3 regions of the Propionispora hippei DSM 15287 genome follow, and region 3 is predicted to be linked to each of the others. Evidence: riboswitches for the same ligand, from Rfam matches in the RefSeq annotation. Region 3 holds a riboswitch; each other region holds the start of a gene.
What was found. Region 3 has a riboswitch for thiamine pyrophosphate ahead of thiT (energy-coupled thiamine transporter ThiT). Riboswitches for the same ligand answer to the same signal wherever they lie in the genome.

Region 1 (6,757 bases), on a different contig from region 3:
GCCACTTCGTGAGAGGACAGGGCGGTACCGCAACGCGGGCAGTAGGGAACAATTTTATGCCCTTTATAGAGCAGGTCTTTATCCCAAAGCTGCTTTAACGACCACCAGACCGATTCGATATAGTCGTTATGATAGGTTACATAAGGATTCTCCATGTCAATCCAGTAAGCTACCCGTTCGGACATTTCCTTCCACTGCGTGGCATAGGTAAACACGCTTTCCTTACACTGCTTAATGAAAGCTTCCACACCATATTTTTCAATTTCCGGCTTGCCGGAAATGCCCAGTTTCTTTTCCACTTCCAGCTCCACCGGCAAACCGTGGGTATCCCAGCCGGCCTTGCGGAGCACCTTATAGCCTTTCATAACCTTATAGCGGGGAATCAGGTCCTTGATAACCCGGGTTACCACATGACCGATGTGCGGTGTGCCGTTAGCTGTCGGCGGACCGTCGTAAAAGGTAAAATACTCCTTACCTTCATTCATGTCAAAGTTCTTGGCAATGACCTTTTTTTCTTCCCATAAATTCAGGATGGATTTTTCCATTTCCACAAAATCATTCTTCGGACTTACTTTCTTGTACATATTCTGCCCCTTTCTCTTAAGACAATGCTGCCACCCGGCGGATCGTTGTTAAAAATAAAAAACACTTCGCCCCCTGTCAGGACGAAGTGTTCAACTTCGCTATACCACCTTCACATTCAGGTACTGCATACCTTATCCTTTAACGCAGGAATACGAATGGACCTACTGTAAGTGTAGCAGTGAGTCACTACACTAGTTCAGCCATCGGCTCTCAGGTGATTTTCTGCCGGCAATCCCCCGCAGGTTCTCAGCTACTCCTGCTCTCTGTGCGGTTCCCAACCGGAATACTCTTCCTGTTCACAGCCTTTGGTAAAACCAGATTCAAATATTCATCGCTATTATACGTCTTCACCGGTGAATTGTCAAATAGTTTACTTGACGGCTATTTCCAGCATATAACCATAAGCCCGGACCGACTTTAACAGCCCGGCCCTCGCTCCCAGCTTCCGGCGCAGTCGGTATACCAGGCTATTCATTTCATCGGCTCCGACATCGACGATCTCCTGCTCCGGATTAAACCGTTCCCCCCATACGGCCTGCTTAATCCGTTCGTAAGCTACTGCCGTATTAGCATGGTCGTGGAGCAGTTTTAGAAAGAGCCACTCTTTTTCAGTCAGCGGCATGGGCTGTCCTTCAATCCGGCATTCCCGTTTCCTGTCATCCAATATAACACCGGCTCCATCAGAACTTACTGTCACCGGCTGTGTCAAGTCGATGGTTACTTCATCCAACGCCGACTGAACAATCCGAAACACGGCCACTCCCATCGACAAAGAAATTCGATCACCGCTAAGAATGGGATATTTCTTATGACTGAGCAAGCGCTTCTCATTAAGAAAAGTCCCGTGCTTGCTGCCGGTATCACAAACTTCCAGACCATCCTTATGATGGTAAATGCAACAATGACAGCGGGATATAAGGAAATTGGAAAAACTGATATCGACCTGCTGCTTCTCGCTGGAACGGCCCAGACAAAGTTCGCCTGGTTCCAGTTTTAAGCGGGTTCCTATTTCAAACGGTTCTCCCCTTTCGATAACAAGCCACACCTGTTTTTGCATCGGAAATCTCCTACAGAGTATTTTAGAGGGGCCTTCCCGCCATTCTCACACAGCGGCCCGGCTCCTCTATTTATTATAAGTTCCGATTCATTTATCAATCAAGCTGTACTTTTTTAAAATATTCAGGGTTACCTTCTTGGCAAAAGCGCCGCCGGTTTTATTTCCTTGCGGACTGTCAAGCTGCGTAGCATAGAGATAGGTCCTTCCCTTTACATTGACGAACCCAACAAACCAGCCCAGATTGTCTTTGGAGCTTCCGGTTTTTCCGTACAGCGCATATGTATCCCCCTCTTCCAAAAGCATCATCCGTTTAACCGTTTTCATCACGTCTTTATCGAAAGGCAGGGTTCCGGCATACAATTTCTCCAGAAACTCAACCTGTTCCAACGGTGAAATGGTCAGCGAGCTGTTTAGCCAGAACTGGTCAATGCCGCCGCTGATGTCCCGGTTGCCGTAAGAGCATTGGTCCAGCCAGTATTGCATCCGCTCGGCGCCAATATCACGGGCCATAGCCTGATAATACCAGACTACGGAATAGCGCATGGCCGACCCCAGCGTATGATCCCGGTTCCACACCGCCAACCCACGGTCGGTGCCATCCCAGCGCTTCACATCGTACTCGTCCTGCACTGCTTTGGTCTGCAACCCAATCAGCGAGTTCATGATCTTAAAGGTAGAGCAAGGCGACTGCCGGACATTCGCTCTGGCCGGATTGTAGACAAACATTTTGCCGGTTTGCATATCTTTTAAAATGAATGTTCCTTCCTGGCGGGGGAAAAATTCGTCCACCTTGACGGCAGTTACATCCAAAGGAATCACCTTAGGCTCCTGCTGCCGTGCCGATACAGATACCACTGCCACAATCCCCACAAGCATACTTAACAAAAGAATCAGCCCTGTCATGATTGTACTCTTTTTCATAACTTCACCCCTGTTTTTCTTCTATACGTCCATTATAATAGCTTACTTAACAAGGAACCATGTCAGGAGTATGACAGGTTGCTGATTTTTGCCTGACAAGCTGCAGACTATACTTTCGCCAGGCTGGCAGGCTCATTAAATCAGCGGCTCCCTAGGATAGAGCCACCACAATGGCCCCGGCGGCGATAAGTGCAACGCCGATACCATTTAACAGGCTGATGTTTTCACCCAGCAGCACGACAGCCAGAATCGTGGCCATCACAACACTCAGCTTGTCAATAGGCGCTACCTGTGATACCTTGCCGTACTTAAGGGCCAGGAAATAAAACAACCAGGACAGGGCCCCGGCTATACCGCTAAGCACAATAAATAAAAACGTCCTTTTATCGGCTAAAATGACCGGTATTTGCTTAACACTACCCTGCAGTACCACCACTCCCATTAAAAAAATAGCCATTACGATCGACCGGACGGCTGTAGCCGAGTTGGCGTCCACCGTCTGCAGGCCAATCTTGCCAAAAATAGCCACCAGCGCCGCCGTTACAGCCGATAGCAAGGAGAATACCAGCCATAAATAATCCAATTCACCTACTCCCTTTCTTTCCACTATACTATGCAATCGCGCAATATCCGTCAACTCTCCCCAGCGGACAATAGGTCTCTCACCTTCGCCGCTATCGGAATATCGGCCGGAGCAAATGGATAGCCGGTAATTGTGTTCCTATCAACCCAGGCAAGTCCGTCATGAACGGTCAGTCGCAAATTGCCGTTTTGCCAGGTGACGATATAGGCCATTAACCGGATGACGCCCCGACCGTAGTCGTAGATGCTTTCGGTCAAAAAATCTCCCACCGTGACTTCGATTTGAAGCTCCTCCCGGATTTCCCGTTGCAGACATTCCTGCGGTGTCTCCCCGTCTTCAATCTTGCCACCGGGAAACTCCCATAGATTCTCCAGCGCGTCACCTGTTCGCCGTTTAGCGATTAGGCACTTACCGTCCTTTAATAAAACAGCGGCCGTTACATGTCGCATGACCCAAGCTCCTTTAGACAATAATGATGATGACGGCGCGATATCCCTACCGGTTAGCAGACCGTCCACCTAATGGCTTTGCTAAATTCCTCGTCAGTCAGACTGTATATAGTATCCAGCAAATTGGCCCGGAACATGCCGGTGCCTTTCACCGGCAGGGAAAGTTCACCGCAGATGCCTAAAAACGCCGTCGCCAACACCGCGCCGGCCAAAATACGACCGGTTGAAATAAAGCTGGCCACCAGCACATTGAGCATACAGCCGGTTCCCGTGATCCTCGCCAGCATGTCACAGCCATTTTCCAGCAGGAAAACGGTCCGGCCATCGGTAATCACATCCACCCGGCCGGTTACGGTGATAACTGCGCCAGTGGCCAGTGAGAGCTCCCGCAGCCAGCGCAAGGTATCGGCCATATTATCCCCGGCCAGGCTGTCCTGTTCGCCAGCATCAATTCCCTGGGCATGACTTTCTCCTTTGCTAAGCGTCTTGATTTCCGACATGTTGCCTTTGATCACGTCAGGGCGGCATTCGGCAATAAACTCCCTGGCAAAGTCAAGACGCAGGCGGCTGCAGCCCACGCCGACCAGATCAAGCACCGAAGGCAGCTTCCGTTCGCCGGCCACTTTGCCGGATACACGCATAGCCGCCATGCGGCTGTCGGTTATATTGCCTAAATTGACCGCCAAGGCAGCTGCCGTCGCCGTAATGCCGGCCACTTCGGCCGGATGCTCCGCCATGATCGGCTTGGCCCCGACGGCCAGGACAGCATTGGCGCAGTCATTGATCGAGATGGGATTGGTAATGCAGTGAATGAGCGGCCTGCGTTCCTGCACCTCCCGCCGGACAGCCAGCAGTCCGGCAAGCGAGACATCAGCCTTTGTCATAGACCACCGCTCCTAACCGGTTCTGACATACTGCCAGCATACCCGTTTTTTTCAAAGCTGTCAAAAATACATAGGCAATCGAGCCGCCGATCAGCGTAGCTGCGGTAAAGAGCGGCAGATAAAAGGTCCAGGTCAGCCCTGCCTTGCCCCACAGAAAGGTCATCACCGGATAGGAAACAAGGGCACCGATTACGCCTGTGCCAAGCACCTCGCCAATAACAGCCCAGATCAGCCGTCCCTTAAAATACCGGTACAACAGACCTGACAGCAGGGCGCCAAATACCGCGCCGGTCAACGCCAATGGCGGGATGCCCATCAGCATCATCCGGATGATACCAATCAGTGTAGCGCACAGCAAAGAATACCAGGGTCCCAATAAAACAGAACATACGATATTGATCACATGGGCCATCGGGCACATCCCTTCAATCCGCAGGATAGGGGAAATTACCACGCCAATGGCCACCAGCATGGATAACATCACCATCTTTAAGAGTCCCTCATTTCGATTCATCAAAAACACCTCATCTGTAATCATCTATGGCAAGCATGTACATGCTTAATCCCTGTCAACAGGCTATGCCGGACAGGGATTAAATTACAGCAAGGTATATAAAACAAAACTACATAGCAGTCCCCCTCTGGCATAGCCATCAGACCGGTCGAGGCTCCAAAGCCTCCTCTCATCCCGAAACACGGGCTCCCTCGCTATGTAGCTGTCGTTTGCCATCCGGTGCAGGACGCTCCTCCTCCACCGAGTGCTCCATTCGGCAAGAACTAAACCTTGCCGCTGAAACCTACGAACAATAAAAAAAAGGATACACCTGCCGGCATATCCCTGCTCTAGCTATACATCATAGCAACACAATTCACATTCCTACGTTGGCATTATCCAAATCAGGTATATGGGTCAAAGTTCGATTACTTCCTCTCAGCCTGCTACACAAGCTCCCCGAAGAATATGTGGTTTTATTTATTATATCATACAGGCTCACTCTCGGTAAATATAAGAAGTACCTTTTATGGCTGCTTAGCACCGGCTTTTGCCGCCTGCTCCTCGGCATATAAATCTGCCGGATTCTTCTGGGAAGGAACATCGAAATAAGCCTCCAGCATTTTGCGGGCAATCGGCACGGCCGAATCGGCGCCAAAACCACCCTGCTCAATCAGAACAGCCACCACGATCTGCGGATCATCAAACGGCGCATAGGCCACAAACCAGCCATGATCATCGCCATGAGGATTTTCCGCCGTACCCGTTTTGCCGGCGATCGGAATGGGAAAGCCGGCGAAGGTAGACGCCGCCGTACCACCGGGCAAAGCGACATCCCGGAGAGCGCTCCGGATGAGATTAAGTGTTTTAGCCGATATATTGATCGTTCCCACTTCCTCCGGCTGAAAGGTCTGAATGATTTTTCCGTCGGGACTGGCAATTTTACTGACAAGGTAGGGGCGGTAACGATGTCCGCCGTTAGCTATCTGAGCCATAACATTGGCCACCTGCAGCGGCGTCGCCAGTTGGAATCCCTGCCCGATAGCGGCGTCAAAGGTTTCCGACAGGTACCAGTCTTCGTCGTACACTTTCATTTTATACTTTTTATTTGCCACCAGACCGTTCGATTCACCCGGCAGCTTGATGCCGGTGTATTCACCAAGACCGAACATTCTTGCATACTTTTCCAGATTGTCGATGCCCAGCCGGTTGCCCATTTCATAAAAATACACATTATCCGATTTGGACAACGCCTCGCGGAAATCGATCAGGCCCAGCGCTTCATTCTGCGCGTTTCCCTTGGGAATAATCCAGTGCTTGCCTGTATCGAGAATCTTTTCTTCCGGCGTCACCTTACCCAGTTCCAACGCTGCCGTGCCTGTCACAATTTTAAAGGTAGAACCCGGCGGATATTCACCGGCAATCACCCGGTTCTGCATGGGATTGAACGGATTATCGTTGATTATCTTCCAGTCTTTTTCCGAGATGCCGCCATTAAACAGGTTGGGATTAAAGGCCGGCCGGCTGACCATCGCCAGCACCTCACCGGTCTTAGGGTTGATCGCCACGGCGGCGCCGGCTTTCGCTTTGCTGTTGCCCAGCTTGTTTTGCAAATAGGTAAGCTGCCTGTCCATCGCCTCTTCCGTAGCCTTCTGGACGCGATAATCAATGGTAAGCCACAGGTCATTGCCGGGAACCGGCTCCTTCCGACCAAGTCGCTGGATGGGGCGCCCGGTCACATCCACTTCGACCTGCTCACCGCCGTCCACACCGCGCAGTGTCTTG
Region 2 (6,757 bases), on a different contig from region 3:
ACAATGTCCGCCAAAGATGGGGACTAAATAAAGCTTAGGGAACCGCTGGTTTAATGAGCATGTCAGCCTGACGAGAGATTTTTTCGGCTGGCAAGGAAGTAAATCGCGGGAATAGCGGTCCCTATTTCAAAGTTTTGCTGACGCAGCCAGACGGAGAAAGATCCGCCAGGCTGTGCAGTGTGAATAAACCAGTGGTTCCCTAACATATACCAAAAGAGAGGACCAGGAAGTATGAAGCTGGAGACAAAGGTGCTACATACCGATGTATTGGTGGTTGGCGGCGGAACGGCAGGTTGTTTTGCCGCATTGACCATGGCCGAGCGGCCGGCCGTCAACGTTCTGATTGCCGAAAAGGCCAATATTAAGCGCAGCGGCTGTCTGGCGGCCGGCGTCAATGCCCTGAATGCTTATATTGTGGAAGGACAAAGCCCGGAAAGTTATCTTGACTATGTCAGGCAGGATGCGGCTAAAGTCATCAGGGAGGATCTGGTATACTCCATGTCCAAGCGGCTCAACGCTGTTACGGCAAAGCTGGAGAAACTGGGTCTGGTCATTCTGAAAGACCGGGACGGAAAATATATGGCCCGCGGCAACCGCAACATTAAGATCAACGGCGAAAATATCAAGGTGCTGTTGGCCGAAGCCGTGGCGGCATCGCCTGGCGTTACTGTTTTAAACCGGTTTTGCGTAACCGATTATATAGTGGATAATGGTGTGGTCACCGGAGCGTACGGGTTTTCGATTACCGAGCCTGTTTTCTATGCCGTTTACGCCAAGGCAGTTATCTGTACCACCGGCGGCGCTGCCGGGTTATACAGACCCAATAATCCCGGCTTTTCCCGCCACAAGATGTGGTACTCCCCGTTTAATACGGGAGCCGGCTATGCGATGGGGATTCGTAAGGGCGCGGAGATGACCACCTTTGAGATGCGCTTTATTGCGCTGCGCTGTAAAGACACCATTGCACCCACCGGGACAATTGCCCAAGGCGTTTGGGCGCCGCAAATCAACAGCCGGGGTGAGGAATATGAAAAGCAGTACGGCGTTCCCAACACATCGCTCAGGCTGTATTCGACCGTGCAGGAAAATCAACAGGGCCGGGGTCCCTGCTATTTGAAAACGGCGGGTATTACTGCCGAACAGGAGCAGGAGCTGTATAAGGCTTATTTAAATATGGCGCCTTCGCAAACGTTGCGCTGGCAGGAGAGCGGCCGGGGGCCGGCCGTGGAGCATGTGGAGATTGAAGGGACGGAGCCTTATATTGTCGGTGGACACACCGGCAGCGGTTATTGGGTGGATACGCGGCGCCGGACAACGCTGCCGGGATTGTACGCTGCCGGCGATGTGGCCGGCGGCAGTCCGCAAAAATATGTGACAGGTTGTCTGGCGGAAGCCGAAATCGCCGCTTTAGCCGTCCTGGAGGATATTCAGGACAAACCGGCTCCTGTCGCCGATTTGGCGGAGATTGACGGGGAACAGGAAAAAATTCTTGCTTGCTTAACCCGGTCGGTCGGCTTATATCAAACGGAACAACTGGAAGAAGCCATGCAGAAAACCATGGATGAATATGCCGGCGGGATTACGGCGGGATATGTATATAACCGGGAAAAACTGCGGGTGGCCCAAGGTCGTATTGAAGAGTTACTGGTCCTGGCAAGGCAGCTTAGTGCCGGCGACATGCATCAACTAATGCATATCCATGAACTGCTTGACCGTCTGTATGTATGCAAAACACTGATTGCTCATTTGGCGGCACGGCAAGAGACACGCTGGCGCGCTTTTCAGGAAAACGCCGATTATCCCTGCCAGGATGACGAACACTGGCTGAAATATGTGAATTCCCGCCAGGAAGCAGGCAAAGTGCGCATTGTGCTGCGGAATATTGTCGAGAAGGATGAGATCTATGAGCATACGGATCAATAAAGATAACTGTATCGGCTGCGGCGGTTGCCGCCAGGTGTGTCCGGGCAGCCTGCTGTATGCTGATGAACAGAGGAAAAGCGAAATCCGCTATCCTCAGGATTGCTGGGGCTGTACTTCCTGCGTCAAGGAATGTCCGGTTGCCGCCATTCAATTTTATCTGGGGGCGGATATCGGCGGCCGCGGCGGTTACCTCTACACCCGATGGGAAAAGAATTATCTCCATTGGGTTATGGTAGGCCCGGATGGTGCGGAAACGGTGATTACCATTGATAAACATAAGGCAAATGCGTATTAAGGAGGCAGTTATGGATCATTTGGATAGTTTAGAGGCACAGAGCATTTATATTTTGCGGGAAGCCTATAAAAAGTTTGGCAAATTGGGTATGTTGTGGTCCATCGGCAAAGATTCGACCGTGTTATTGTGGTTGGCGAAAAAAGCTTTTTTTGGTCATTCGCCTTTCCCGTTTATTCACGTAGATACAACCTATAAAATACCGGAGATGATTGCCTATCGTGACCGGATAGCCAAAGAATATCAATTGGATTTGATTGTGCACACGAACGAGGAGGCGCTGCGGGACGGTATGGGGCCGGATAAGGGACGGCTGGTTTGCTGCAAGGCGCTAAAAACCGACGGACTGCAGCAGGTTGTGACCCAGTATTCCTTTGAAGGGCTGATTCTGGGCATCCGCCGGGATGAAGAAGGGTCCCGGTCCAAAGAAAGAGTGTTCAGCGAACGAAATAAGGATTCGGAATGGGATTATACCAACCAGGCTCCCGAATTATGGGATCAGTTTAAAACCGATTTTCCCAAAGGAAATCATATCCGGGTGCATCCTATTCTCCACTGGAATGAAATTGATATTTGGGCCTATATTGAACGGGAAAATATCCCCTTGGTCGATTTGTATTTTGCCAGAAACGGCAAGCGCTACCGCAGTTTAGGCTGTGCTCCCTGTACCGGACAGATTGATTCCCAGGCAGTGACGGTAGCGCAAATTATTGAAGAACTGAAGCACACTACGGTGAGCGAGCGGGCTGGCCGGGCGCAGGATCAGGAGGATTCCTACGCCATGCAGAAGCTGCGCAAAGACGGTTATATGTAAAGGAGAGAAAACGGATGGTAGCTGCCAGAGAATCATTGAACATCGTCGTAGTGGGACATGTCGATCATGGAAAGTCAACCGTCATTGGCCGGTTGCTGTATGATACCAAATCCCTGCCCGAAGGCGCGATTGAACGGGTGAAGCGGATTTCTCAGGAAAAGGGGAAGCCTTTTGAATACGCCTATTTGCTGGATGCCTTTGAAGAAGAGCAAAAACAGGGCATTACCATAGATACCACGCAATTGCAATTTCATACCGAACAGCGGGATTATGTCATTATTGATGCACCGGGGCATAAGGAATTTTTAAAGAATATGATTTCCGGCGCAGCCAACGCCGAAGCGGCGCTGCTGATTGTAGACGCTAATGAAGGCATTCAGGAGCAATCCAAGCGTCATGGCTATATTCTGTCCCTGCTGGGCATTCAAAAAGTATATGTGCTGATCAATAAAATGGACTTGATCGGCTATTCGGAAGCCATTTATCATCAGATCAAAAAGGAAATGCATGAATTTTTGGGTAACCTTCAGGTATATCCCTTGAAATACATTCCCGTATCGGCGTTTTGGGGTGAGAATATTACGCTGCATTCGGAAAAAATGTCCTGGTACAAGGGAGAGCCACTGTTGACTGCCCTGGATTTGTTTGAAAAGGATCGCGGACTGGAAGACAAAGCGCTGCGGTTTCCCATCCAGGATGTTTACAAGTTTGATCACCGGCGCATTATTGCCGGGCGGATTGAAGCGGGGACCTTGCGGGAAGGCGATGAAATTGTTGTCGTTCCCGGCCGTAAAACGACCCGGATCAAAACCATCGAGTACTGGGCGGAGCGGGATAAGACCAAGCATTCCCAGGCCGGCATGTCGGTAGGGATCACTGTGGAAGATGAGTTTTTTAACCAGCGCGGTGAAATGATTGTTCATAAGGAGGATATTCCGCTTATTGCCAATACCTTTAAGGCCAATATTTTCTGGATGGGCAAAAGGCCTTTGCAAAAGGGACAGGAATATAAGCTGAAGCTAGTCACCCAGGAGGTGGAGTGCGAGATATATTCCATTACCAAAGTAGTTGATGCTACAACGCTGGCAGCTACGGAAGACGCCGGTCAGGTGAATACCAACGATGTGGCGGAAGTGATTATCCGGACGAAGCGGGAAATCTGTTTTGACGAATTCCGGAACAATCCGGTCACCGGGCGGTTTGTGCTGGTTGACGGCTACGAGACATGCGGCGGCGGAATTGTATCCGGTTTGGTGGAGGGCCTCAAGGCAGGAAGCTCGTTGGTAAAACAGGATAAGGAATTGATCGTCGGCTGCTTTGATGAATACTATTATATTCTCTCGGAAAATCGGCTGGAACGTTTGCCGCGTAAAGCCCATAACTTCCATGTGGGCGATGTACTGCCGATTACAGGAGACAGCTATGAATATCCGCAGGACTTTGATTTGATGGATGCCAGCGGGGGCCTGGCCGCTAAGGTGCGCAATGCCAAGCTGCAGACGCTGGTGTCGTTGGCGGAATATACCTATAGCGGGGTGCCTGTCCTCAATCCGCAGGGCTTTTATGTCCGGGTGGCGTCGGTCGAAGATCTGGCCTTATTTCGGCAGGAATACGCCGCTGCAGGCGGTCCGTCCGGTGCTGTGGTGAATAAGTGGCTTTCCTTCGGCAAGTTCCGGGAAGTCCGTTTCCTGCCGTCCCGGCAGACGCTGGAAGTTGAATACCATATTTAATTATATTTTGGCACAATTATTTTGGTCCCGTTATTGACGGCAGAGGGCGGAGGGGTTACAATCAAATTATAATTTCATAAAATTGCCGAGGGAGCTCATGTTATGGGCTGAGAGTGGACTAGTAAGCACCTTACCTCTAAACCTGATCGGGATAATGCCCGCGTAGGAAGTGTATGAATTGGTTATGCATGACGCGCTATCGTTCCGGTAGCGCGTTTTTTGTTTATGCCTGCCTGCGTTGTCGGCAACATATTCTGTCCGGGGCAGTTTGCACATCATTCCGGGAGGTGAATAGGTTGCAGATTACAGTTAACGGAAAACCGTTCGTTCTTACTGCGCCAATGACGATCAGTGACTTCATAGAAAGCCGTCAGTTGAATCCGGCCACGATTGTCATTGAATTCAATGGGGCCGTTGTCGCATCAGATAGCTGGCCGTCGCTAAGTATGCAGGAGAATGACAAACTGGAAATCATTACTTTTGTGGGGGGAGGCTGAACGATGAAGGATGTATTGGAAATCGGCGGACAATTATTACAGAGCCGGTTGTTTTTGGGAACAGGAAAGTTTTCGGCTAATGCTGTTATTCCTGAGGTGGTCGCTGCCTGCGGCGCACAGGTGGTGACTGTCGCCTTACGGCGGATTGATCTGCAATATCCGGAAGAAAATGTGGCGTCCTATATTCCTCAGGGCTGTATCATCATGCCAAATACTTCCGGTGCGAGAAATGCCGCCGAGGCTGTTCGCATTGCCCGTCTGGCGCAGGCCGCCGGCTATGGAAACTGGATCAAGGTGGAAGTGATTGCCGATAACCGGTATTTGCTGCCGGACAATTATGAAACCATCAAGACGACAGAGACTTTAGCGGCTGAGGGCTTTATCGTCCTGCCCTACATGTCACCCGATTTGGCGGCCGCCAAACGGATGGTTGAAGCCGGGGCGGCAGCCGTAATGCCTTTAGGAGCGCCTATCGGCAGCAACCGCGGCTTAAAGACGAAGGAACTAATCAGGATTTTGATCGAAGAGCTACCGGTGCCTGTGATTGTCGATGCCGGACTGGGCCGTCCCTCGGAAGCAGCCGAGGCCATGGAACTGGGCGCGGCTGCCGTTCTTGTTAATACTGCCATTGCCACCGCCGGAGAGCCTGTTTTGATGGGCAGTGCGTTCAGGCAGGCCGTGGAAGCAGGCCGCAAGGGGTATTTGGCCCGACCTGGCGCTATCCGCCGTGAAGGGACCGCTTCTTCGCCGCTGACCGGGTTTTTACAGGAGTAGTTTGATCAGCATCATTTAGCCCAAGCTTTGTCAGGAGGAGAGCCTATGAGTTTCTATGGGGAACTGAAACGGTATGACTGCTTTGATTTTGACGGATATTTTTCGCGGCTCACGGCAGCCAATGTGGAGCAGGTGCTGCATAAGGAGCGGCTGCAGGTCCTGGATTATCTAACCCTGTTGTCGCCCCAGGCGGAAGGATTTCTGGAAAGCATGGCGCAAAAAGCCAGCAGGCTGACCATCCAGCATTTTGGCAAGACCATGCTTTTGTATACGCCGCTGTACTTGTCCAATTATTGTACCAATCAGTGCTTATACTGTGGATTTAATACGAAGAATATTTTGCACCGGAAAAAGCTTTCGCTGAATGAGGTGGCGACAGAGGCCGAAGCCATTGCCCGGACCGGCTTGAAGCACATTATTATTTTGACGGGTGATTGCACTAAAGAATCGCCGGTAACCTATATTGCGGATTGCGTGAAAGTATTGAAAGACTATTTTTCTTCCATCAGCATGGAAATCTACGCCCTGACTTGTGAGGAATACGAACAGTTGGCCGCAGTTGGCGTGGATGGTGTTACGCTTTATCAGGAGGTATATGCCCCCCTGCTTTACGCAGAACTTCATCCGGCAGGACCCAAACGGAACTTCCAATTTCGTTTGGACGCACCGGAACGGGCCTGCGCCGCCGGCTTGCGTTCGGTCAATATCGGTGCGCTGCTGGGGCTTA
Region 3 (6,757 bases):
CCAGAAGGCCGGCAGCACAGCGCTGCGCGAGTACCGGGAGCGTCTGATGAGCAACCAGAACACCTGGTGCGTCGTATCCGTTCCCACCGCGGCCTGGGCCAAAAAGGTATTCCCGGACCTGTCGGAGGAAGCGGCCATTGCCAGACTCTGGGAACTGATCTGCCAGGTCGTGCGGGTGGATACACCCGATCCGGTGGCCGCCTGGAACAGCCACAAGCAAAACCTGCAGCAGCGGCTGGATTTCCTAAACGGCCACAACTTTAAAACGCTTCATTATAAAAATTCGCTGGGTACCGACCTGACTGTCGAGCTGCCGGAAGGCCATATCTGGCTGGGCGGCTCCGAGCACACGCCGGACGGACGGGAATTCATCGCCAACATGCCGACCGAGGAAGTCTTCACCCTGCCTCAACGGACAGGCGTCAATGGCAAGGTCGTCAGCTCCAAGCCGCTTAACTACAACGGCAATCTGATCGACGGCTTCATGCTGACCTTCACTGACGGCAAAATTGTCGATTTCACAGCCAAAACAGGCTACGAGAGCCTGAAACACCTGCTGGAAACCGACGAGGGAGCCAGCTATCTGGGTGAAGTGGCGCTGGTACCCTTCGACTCTCCTATCTCTAATGCCAACATTTTGTTTTACAACACCCTATTCGATGAAAACGCCTCCTGCCATTTAGCCTTCGGCAAGGCCTATCCGGTCTGCCTCGCCAACAGTGAGAACTACACGGCGGAAGAACTGGCGCAAAAAGGCGTAAACGATTCACTGGTCCACGAGGATTTTATGCTCGGCACCGCCGATCTGGAAATCCTCGGCACCACCCGGCAGGGACAGCAAATTCCTGTTTTTAAAAACGGCAATTTTGCCTTCTGATTTTATACACCAGGGCGCCCGTCAGGACGTCCTTTTTTTCCACTGGCGCCGCCGGCTGCTGATCAAGGCCAGCGACGAAACAAAAAAGGGAGAGCTGTCAGATCAGCTCTCCCCGGTCATAGGTATAGTCAAATTCTACATTGGAAATATTGTTGGCCACAATATCGTCGGCAATCGGGTCGGGAAAGATCCGGACATGTTTCGACGAATATACCTTGCGGCGAACCGGTTCAAAATAGCCCCGTTCATTGGGCGCGTAAGCAGGTCTTCTCTTTTTCATAGCGCTACTCCTTCCCGATTGAATTACGCTGTTAGTTTGCCCCGCCGTCACAAAAATATGAAAAGCAGGCACTGGAAAAGGCCGGTTATTTTTGGATGGTCTGCAGCACTCTGCCAACCGGCAGTACTTTAAGAATAACCAGGCAAATGATCAGCTCCGGCAGCAGGTAGCTGCCGTTAAACACCAGGGAATACCAATAGGGAGATACCCCCTCCGGCGCATAGCTGGCGAAAAAAACAACGCCCGATATAAAATGACAGATAAACCGGCCGACTACGGCAACCGTCGCGCCTAAGAACGGCCGGTCCCGAAAAAAGCCGGCCAAGCCCATGGCCATGTACGGCAGGGGGTAATCGAACAGCACCTGGACAGGATGCAAAATATAAGGGTCCTGCAGCAGGTTAAGCAGCCCGTAGACAAAACCTGCCAGATAGCCCACCACCGGCCCGTAGCGGAAGGACAGCAGCAGGAGCGGCAGCATGGCTCCCAGCGTGACACTGCCGCCCTGAGGCATATGATACAGCCGGAAGGTGTGCAGCACCACCGTCAGGGCCAGCGCCAGACCGATATGAACCAGCAGCCGGGTATGGATAGTGATTTTTTTTATATAGGCAAACGCTGCCAGCAGCGCCACCATTCCGATCAGGGCGAATAGGCTGGCCGGGTTTTCGGAAAGCAGCCAGATAGCGTTTAACCAGGTTGTCTCTTCCATCTTTCTCATCTCCTATGTAATCATATCAGCTATGCAAAAAACCGCATTCCCGAGGAATGCGGTTAAAAAACGTTTCGCTTCCCTACGCTGGCATGACCCAGATCAGGTGAAGGGTTAATGATTAGATCATTTCTCAGCCCAGTGCTCCGCACCTGGCACCCCTAGCACAGTGTTATGCTCTTTTTATGGTTATTATTCTATAGCGCACCATCTGTCTTGTCAACTGTCCGCCGCTACATGAGCGCTCTGCCAGCACAGGTAGACCCCCAGACTGCCGCCGTTCAGGGCCACGCTGACCTCGGCCGCGGCCGGGCGGTTGCTGACGGCATAAGGCAGGGTGCTCAGCAGTTCCACCCTGTCCAGCGGCCAGTGGACGCCCTGGATGCTCACGCCGCTGCAGGTGCCGGACAAGGGCAGGAGTGATATAACCTCAGGCGCAGCGCGCCAGGTAAGCCGGACCGCGTCTTCGCCTTGCAGCAGGAGGAGCACTTCCGTCTGATCGGCGGCCAAACAGCGGGAAAGGCCTAAGGCGGCGCGGCCTGTCAGTGAATAGATATTGCTAAAGGCATGATCAAACCGTCCGCCCCAGACGCCGGTAACCACCACAGCTGCCTGGCGGTATACCGTGCCGGCGGTTTGCAGGGCAAGCTGCAGGTCGGTAAGATTTTTTTCGGCCGGATATTCCTCCATCGGCACACCCAGTTGCCGTCCCCAGGCCCAACCGGCCCCGCTGGCGCTGTCGCCGTCGCCAATCACCCGTTCAGGGACAATCCGGCTGCGTTGGCAGCAGTCAATGCCGTGGTCGACGCACCAGACGGCGCGGCCGGCAGCGGCCTCCTTCAGCCAGACCGGCTGCGGCGCCCGGCCGCCGGCTGCCAGCAGGACCTCCCGGTCCGGTGCCGGGCCGGGGAATAGGCAGTCCAATTGCGGCAGTCGTATTATATGGTTCATACTGGCAGTCTCCTGTTCTCTCTTTTTTTAAATCCCGGCTGCGGCAGGTATTGGCACGGTAAGAAAAAAGAGCCTTATGGCTCTAGCGGTTTCTTCGTACATCGTTTATATTCGTCCATTTTTTCCCGAAACGCTTGCATAACCCGGATGGCTTCCGGTGATCCTACGCCTTTTTTGCTGATAGTATCATGCAATTTTTCTTGCAATTGCTCCACTTCTTTCCATAGTTCCTGACTCATGGCTCTGACCTCCAATTGCAAATAATTACTATCCATAAGTAATTATACCACACCATGAGGGGAGGAAAAAGCAAAATTCCCTTGGCCACCGGCCGGTAAGGACTCAGTCCTTGCCCCGGCGTGCGGCAACCGCCTGTTTGAGCTGGGTCAGCGCCTTGGTCAAAATACTGCGCGGGCAGGCGGCGTTGAGGCGCATATAACCGTCGGCCTGCTCACTGAACCAGAAGCCGTCGTCCAAAGCCAGCTTGGCCTCGTTCAGCATAAAGTCGTGCAGTTCGGTACGGTTCAAACCCAGTTCGCGACAATCCAGCCAGACCAGGTACGTTCCTTCCGGTTCATTAGGTTTGATTTCGGGAATATGGGTCCGGCAGAAATCGCCGATATAGGCAAAGTTATCCTTAATATAGGCATTGACCTGCTCCAGCCACTCCTCGCCCTGACGGTAGGCCGCTTCCACCGCCACCAGGCTGAAGCAATTGTTGCGGCGGATGTCCAGGTTTCCTAAAATCGCATCAAACCGGGCTTTGTATTCGCGGTTGGGGAAAATGACAATGGAAGCCTGCAGGCCGGCCAGATTGAAAGTTTTACTCGGCGCAATGCAGGTAATGGTATTCTGCCCGAATTCCTCCGAGATGCTGGCAAAGGGGATATGTTTATGTGCGGAATAGACCAGATCAGAGTGGATTTCATCGGCAATAACGGTAACGCCGTGGCGCAGGCAGATCTGGCCCAGCCGGACCAGCTCGTCCTTGTGCCAGACACGCCCCACCGGATTGTGGGGACTGCACAAAAGCAGATATTTCGCACCCTGAGCGGCAAGCTCTGCCAAGTGATCATAATCCATCTCATACCGGCCATTCACATTTTTCAAGGGATTCTCCAATAGCTGCCGGCCATGGCTGCGCACCACGTCAAAGAACGGATAGTATACCGGCGACTGAATAATGATCTTATCTCCCGGTTCGGTAAAATGTTGAATCATCATACTTAACGAAGGAACCACACCGGGGCTATGTAGCATCAGACTTGGATCGGCCGCCCAGCCATGGCGCCGGCTAAGCCACTCGCTGGCTGCCGCAAAGTAAGATTTAGGACGCGACGTATAGCCAAAGATGCCCTGCTCAGCCCGCTGCCGGATGGCTTCTATAATCGGTTCGGCCGTGCGAAAGTCCATATCGGCCACCCACAGGGGGACCAAATCCTCCCGGCCGAATTTTAAGCCTATTTCATCATATTTAGCGGCAAAATTATTGGTCCTGTCAATTACGGTATCAAAATCATATTTCATAGCCAAATCTTCTCCTTTATCTGCATTTACTGCCTCGGCTCCTTGTGCTGGAGACGTCCCGAAATTTGTCCGGCTGCCTGCCGGACGGTCTGCGCCAGCGCCGCCAGGTCTTGCTTTTGCATGCGTTCCACCGGCCCGGCAATGGTCAGGCTGGCCATAATCCGCCCATAGGCGTCATAGACGGGAACGCCGATGCCCATCACATCCTGATCAATTTCCGCAACGGTTATACTGCACCCTTCCTGCCTTATGGTCGCCAAATCGCGGGCAACAGGCCCGGGGTCACCGATATGTGCAAGCACCTGTTCAATCACTGTTTTATCCTCAAACGCCAAAATGACTTTACCGGAAGCACTGACATGCAAGGGTAGAATCCGGCCGTTCGGCAGAGAAAAGCGAATGGCCCGCTGGCTTTCCACCGACTGAATACAAACAGCATGGATGCCGCTGCGCACCATTAAGACCGAAGTCTCGCCACACTCTTCAGTCAGACCTTCCATAATCGGGCGGGCAATAATGAACAGTTCCCGGTCCATCTCCTGATACAGGCAGCGCGCCAAATCCAAAATGCGAAAACCAAGGCTGATTTTCCCTTTTATTTTGCGCTCTACGATCCCGTTCTGTTCCAGCGTTCGCAGCAGCCGGTAGGCCGTGCTCTCGGGAATGTTCACCTGGCTGGCAATCTCGCTTACCGACAGTTGTGTCCCCGTAGCCGCGATGGCAAATAAAATATCCAGTGCTTTGGCTAATGTTTGTGCTTCTCCCATGATGAATCTTCCCATCTAAAGACTGTTATCTTCGGCAAACTCCGGCAGGAGCGTTACGCTCATCCGATGCCGGCCGCCGTTTCCGCTATCGTACACCCTTGCGCTTCATATAACTTAATTATACGAATAAATTCGGATTGGTCAATCAATTCAATGACCCGGTATAAATCCTCCCGGATATACCGGTCGTTCTGCATACCCTGAGTATGCTGGCGCAGGCAGCCATAAATGGCCTGCGTGCCTATTCCCAGTGAAAGGCCCTGCATATTGCCGGCAATCAGTTCAATTGCCTGAGCCGCACACAGCATTTCCACTGCCAGGACCTTATTAAGATGCTCCAGAACCAGCATGGCCTTGCGTACAGCGCCCATGCCCATACTGTTGTGATCTTCCTGATTGCTCTTACTGGGGACCGACCCAATGCTGGCCGGCGCCGCCAGGATTCGCATCTCACCGATTAAAGCCGCCGCATCGGCCTGCACCAGGGCAAAGCCTGTATTAAGCCCAACCTGGCCGCCGGCCAGATTGGACGGCAAACCATAACTCATGACCGGGTCAAGCAGGCGGGCTGAACGCCGTTCAGACAATACGGCCAAATCGGTAAATACAATGGCCAGAAAATCCATGGCGTACGCCAGCAGCGCCCCGTGGAAATTGCCGCCGCTCATGCTTTCATAGCCCTGGTCCGATTCGAATAGCAAAGGGTTATCGGTGGAGGCGTTCAGTTCCCGTTCTAAAATGGTTTCAATATATTGCAGGACATCCCGTACAGCGCCATGTACCTGCGCACTGGACCGAAAGCTGACGGCATCCTGCACCCGGGGCTGGTTTTCGCCCAGCCTTTGCCGGCCTGCCTCAGACATCCAGGAGCTGCCCGCCGTCAAGGCACAAATATTTTTTGCTGTTTCCACCTGCTCCGCAATCCCTCTGGCGGCATGAATACGAAAATCAAAAGCCTGCCGTTCGCCGCGTATGGCCTCCAGGCTGAGGGCCAAGGCCGCCTCAGCCGCCACGATCCGCTTGGACGCCACATAGTAGCAATGTACAGCCGCTGCCAGCATAACCGTACTGCCACTCATCAGGGCCAGCGCCTCCCGGGCCGCCAGCGAAAACTCCACCGGACTGATCCCGGCCTTAGCTAGAGCCGTATCGGCGGTTTCCACCTGTCCCTGATACACTACACGCCCTTCCGGATAGCCGGCCAGGCACAGTCCCAGATGTGCCATAGGCTGCAAATCGCCGACGCCCAGTGAGCCGATCTGCGGCATTTGCGGGATGATACCGGCATTGAGCAGCAGCAGAAGGCGGTCAATCAATTCCGGTCTTACCCCGGAATGGCCGCGAGATAGGACATTGGCCCTAAACAGCATGGCCAGACGGGCAATTTGACTGTCAAACGGTGCGCCAAGCCCCACTGCATGAGAATATAAGATATTCTTTTGAAATTCGGCCTGATCCTTTTCACTGACCACGCAATCCTTCAGTTTTCCCAAACCGGTGTTCAGCCCGTAGACCACCCGGTTCTCGCTCTTCAGCCAGGCTTCCAGTTGTTTTCTTGACGCATCCACCTGCTGTCGCGCGGCATCCCCTAGCTGCACCTGTATGGACGGGTCCTCCAGAAATTCAACCACCTGTGCAAAGGA

Region 1: another riboswitch for thiamine pyrophosphate. It lies ahead of thiW (energy coupling factor transporter S component ThiW); the one in region 3 lies ahead of thiT (energy-coupled thiamine transporter ThiT).
Region 2: another riboswitch for thiamine pyrophosphate. It lies ahead of thiS (sulfur carrier protein ThiS); the one in region 3 lies ahead of thiT (energy-coupled thiamine transporter ThiT).

The regions. Positions count from the first base shown of each region.
Region 1 is NZ_FQZD01000016.1:40,457-47,213, reverse strand. Features, by position in the region: gene ileS (isoleucine--tRNA ligase) at 1-584, opposite strand, end outside; gene F3H20_RS10900 (FHA domain-containing protein) at 956-1,642, opposite strand; gene blaOXA (class D beta-lactamase) at 1,730-2,563, opposite strand; gene F3H20_RS10890 (EamA family transporter) at 2,715-3,146, opposite strand; gene F3H20_RS10885 ((deoxy)nucleoside triphosphate pyrophosphohydrolase) at 3,197-3,595, opposite strand; gene thiM (hydroxyethylthiazole kinase) at 3,649-4,479, opposite strand; gene thiW (energy coupling factor transporter S component ThiW) at 4,466-4,993, opposite strand; TPP riboswitch at 5,336-5,444, opposite strand; gene mrdA (penicillin-binding protein 2) at 5,500-6,757, opposite strand, start outside.
Region 2 is NZ_FQZD01000038.1:19,292-26,048, forward strand. Features, by position in the region: gene F3H20_RS16205 (ABC transporter permease) at 1-38, shown strand, start outside; gene F3H20_RS16210 (adenylyl-sulfate reductase subunit alpha) at 232-1,923, shown strand; gene F3H20_RS16215 (4Fe-4S dicluster domain-containing protein) at 1,904-2,218, shown strand; gene cysD (sulfate adenylyltransferase subunit CysD) at 2,229-3,029, shown strand; gene F3H20_RS16225 (sulfate adenylyltransferase subunit 1) at 3,044-4,759, shown strand; TPP riboswitch at 4,837-4,946, shown strand; gene thiS (sulfur carrier protein ThiS) at 5,056-5,256, shown strand; gene F3H20_RS16235 (thiazole synthase) at 5,260-6,030, shown strand; gene thiH (2-iminoacetate synthase ThiH) at 6,076-6,757, shown strand, end outside.
Region 3 is NZ_FQZD01000015.1:71,178-77,934, reverse strand. Features, by position in the region: gene F3H20_RS10595 (aminopeptidase) at 1-877, shown strand, start outside; gene F3H20_RS10590 (hypothetical protein) at 975-1,157, opposite strand; gene thiT (energy-coupled thiamine transporter ThiT) at 1,243-1,869, opposite strand; TPP riboswitch at 1,932-2,042, opposite strand; gene F3H20_RS10580 (thiamine diphosphokinase) at 2,089-2,820, opposite strand; gene F3H20_RS19905 (hypothetical protein) at 2,895-3,059, opposite strand; gene F3H20_RS10575 (MalY/PatB family protein) at 3,163-4,347, opposite strand; gene F3H20_RS10570 (IclR family transcriptional regulator) at 4,374-5,114, opposite strand; gene F3H20_RS10565 (HAL/PAL/TAL family ammonia-lyase) at 5,174-6,757, opposite strand, start outside.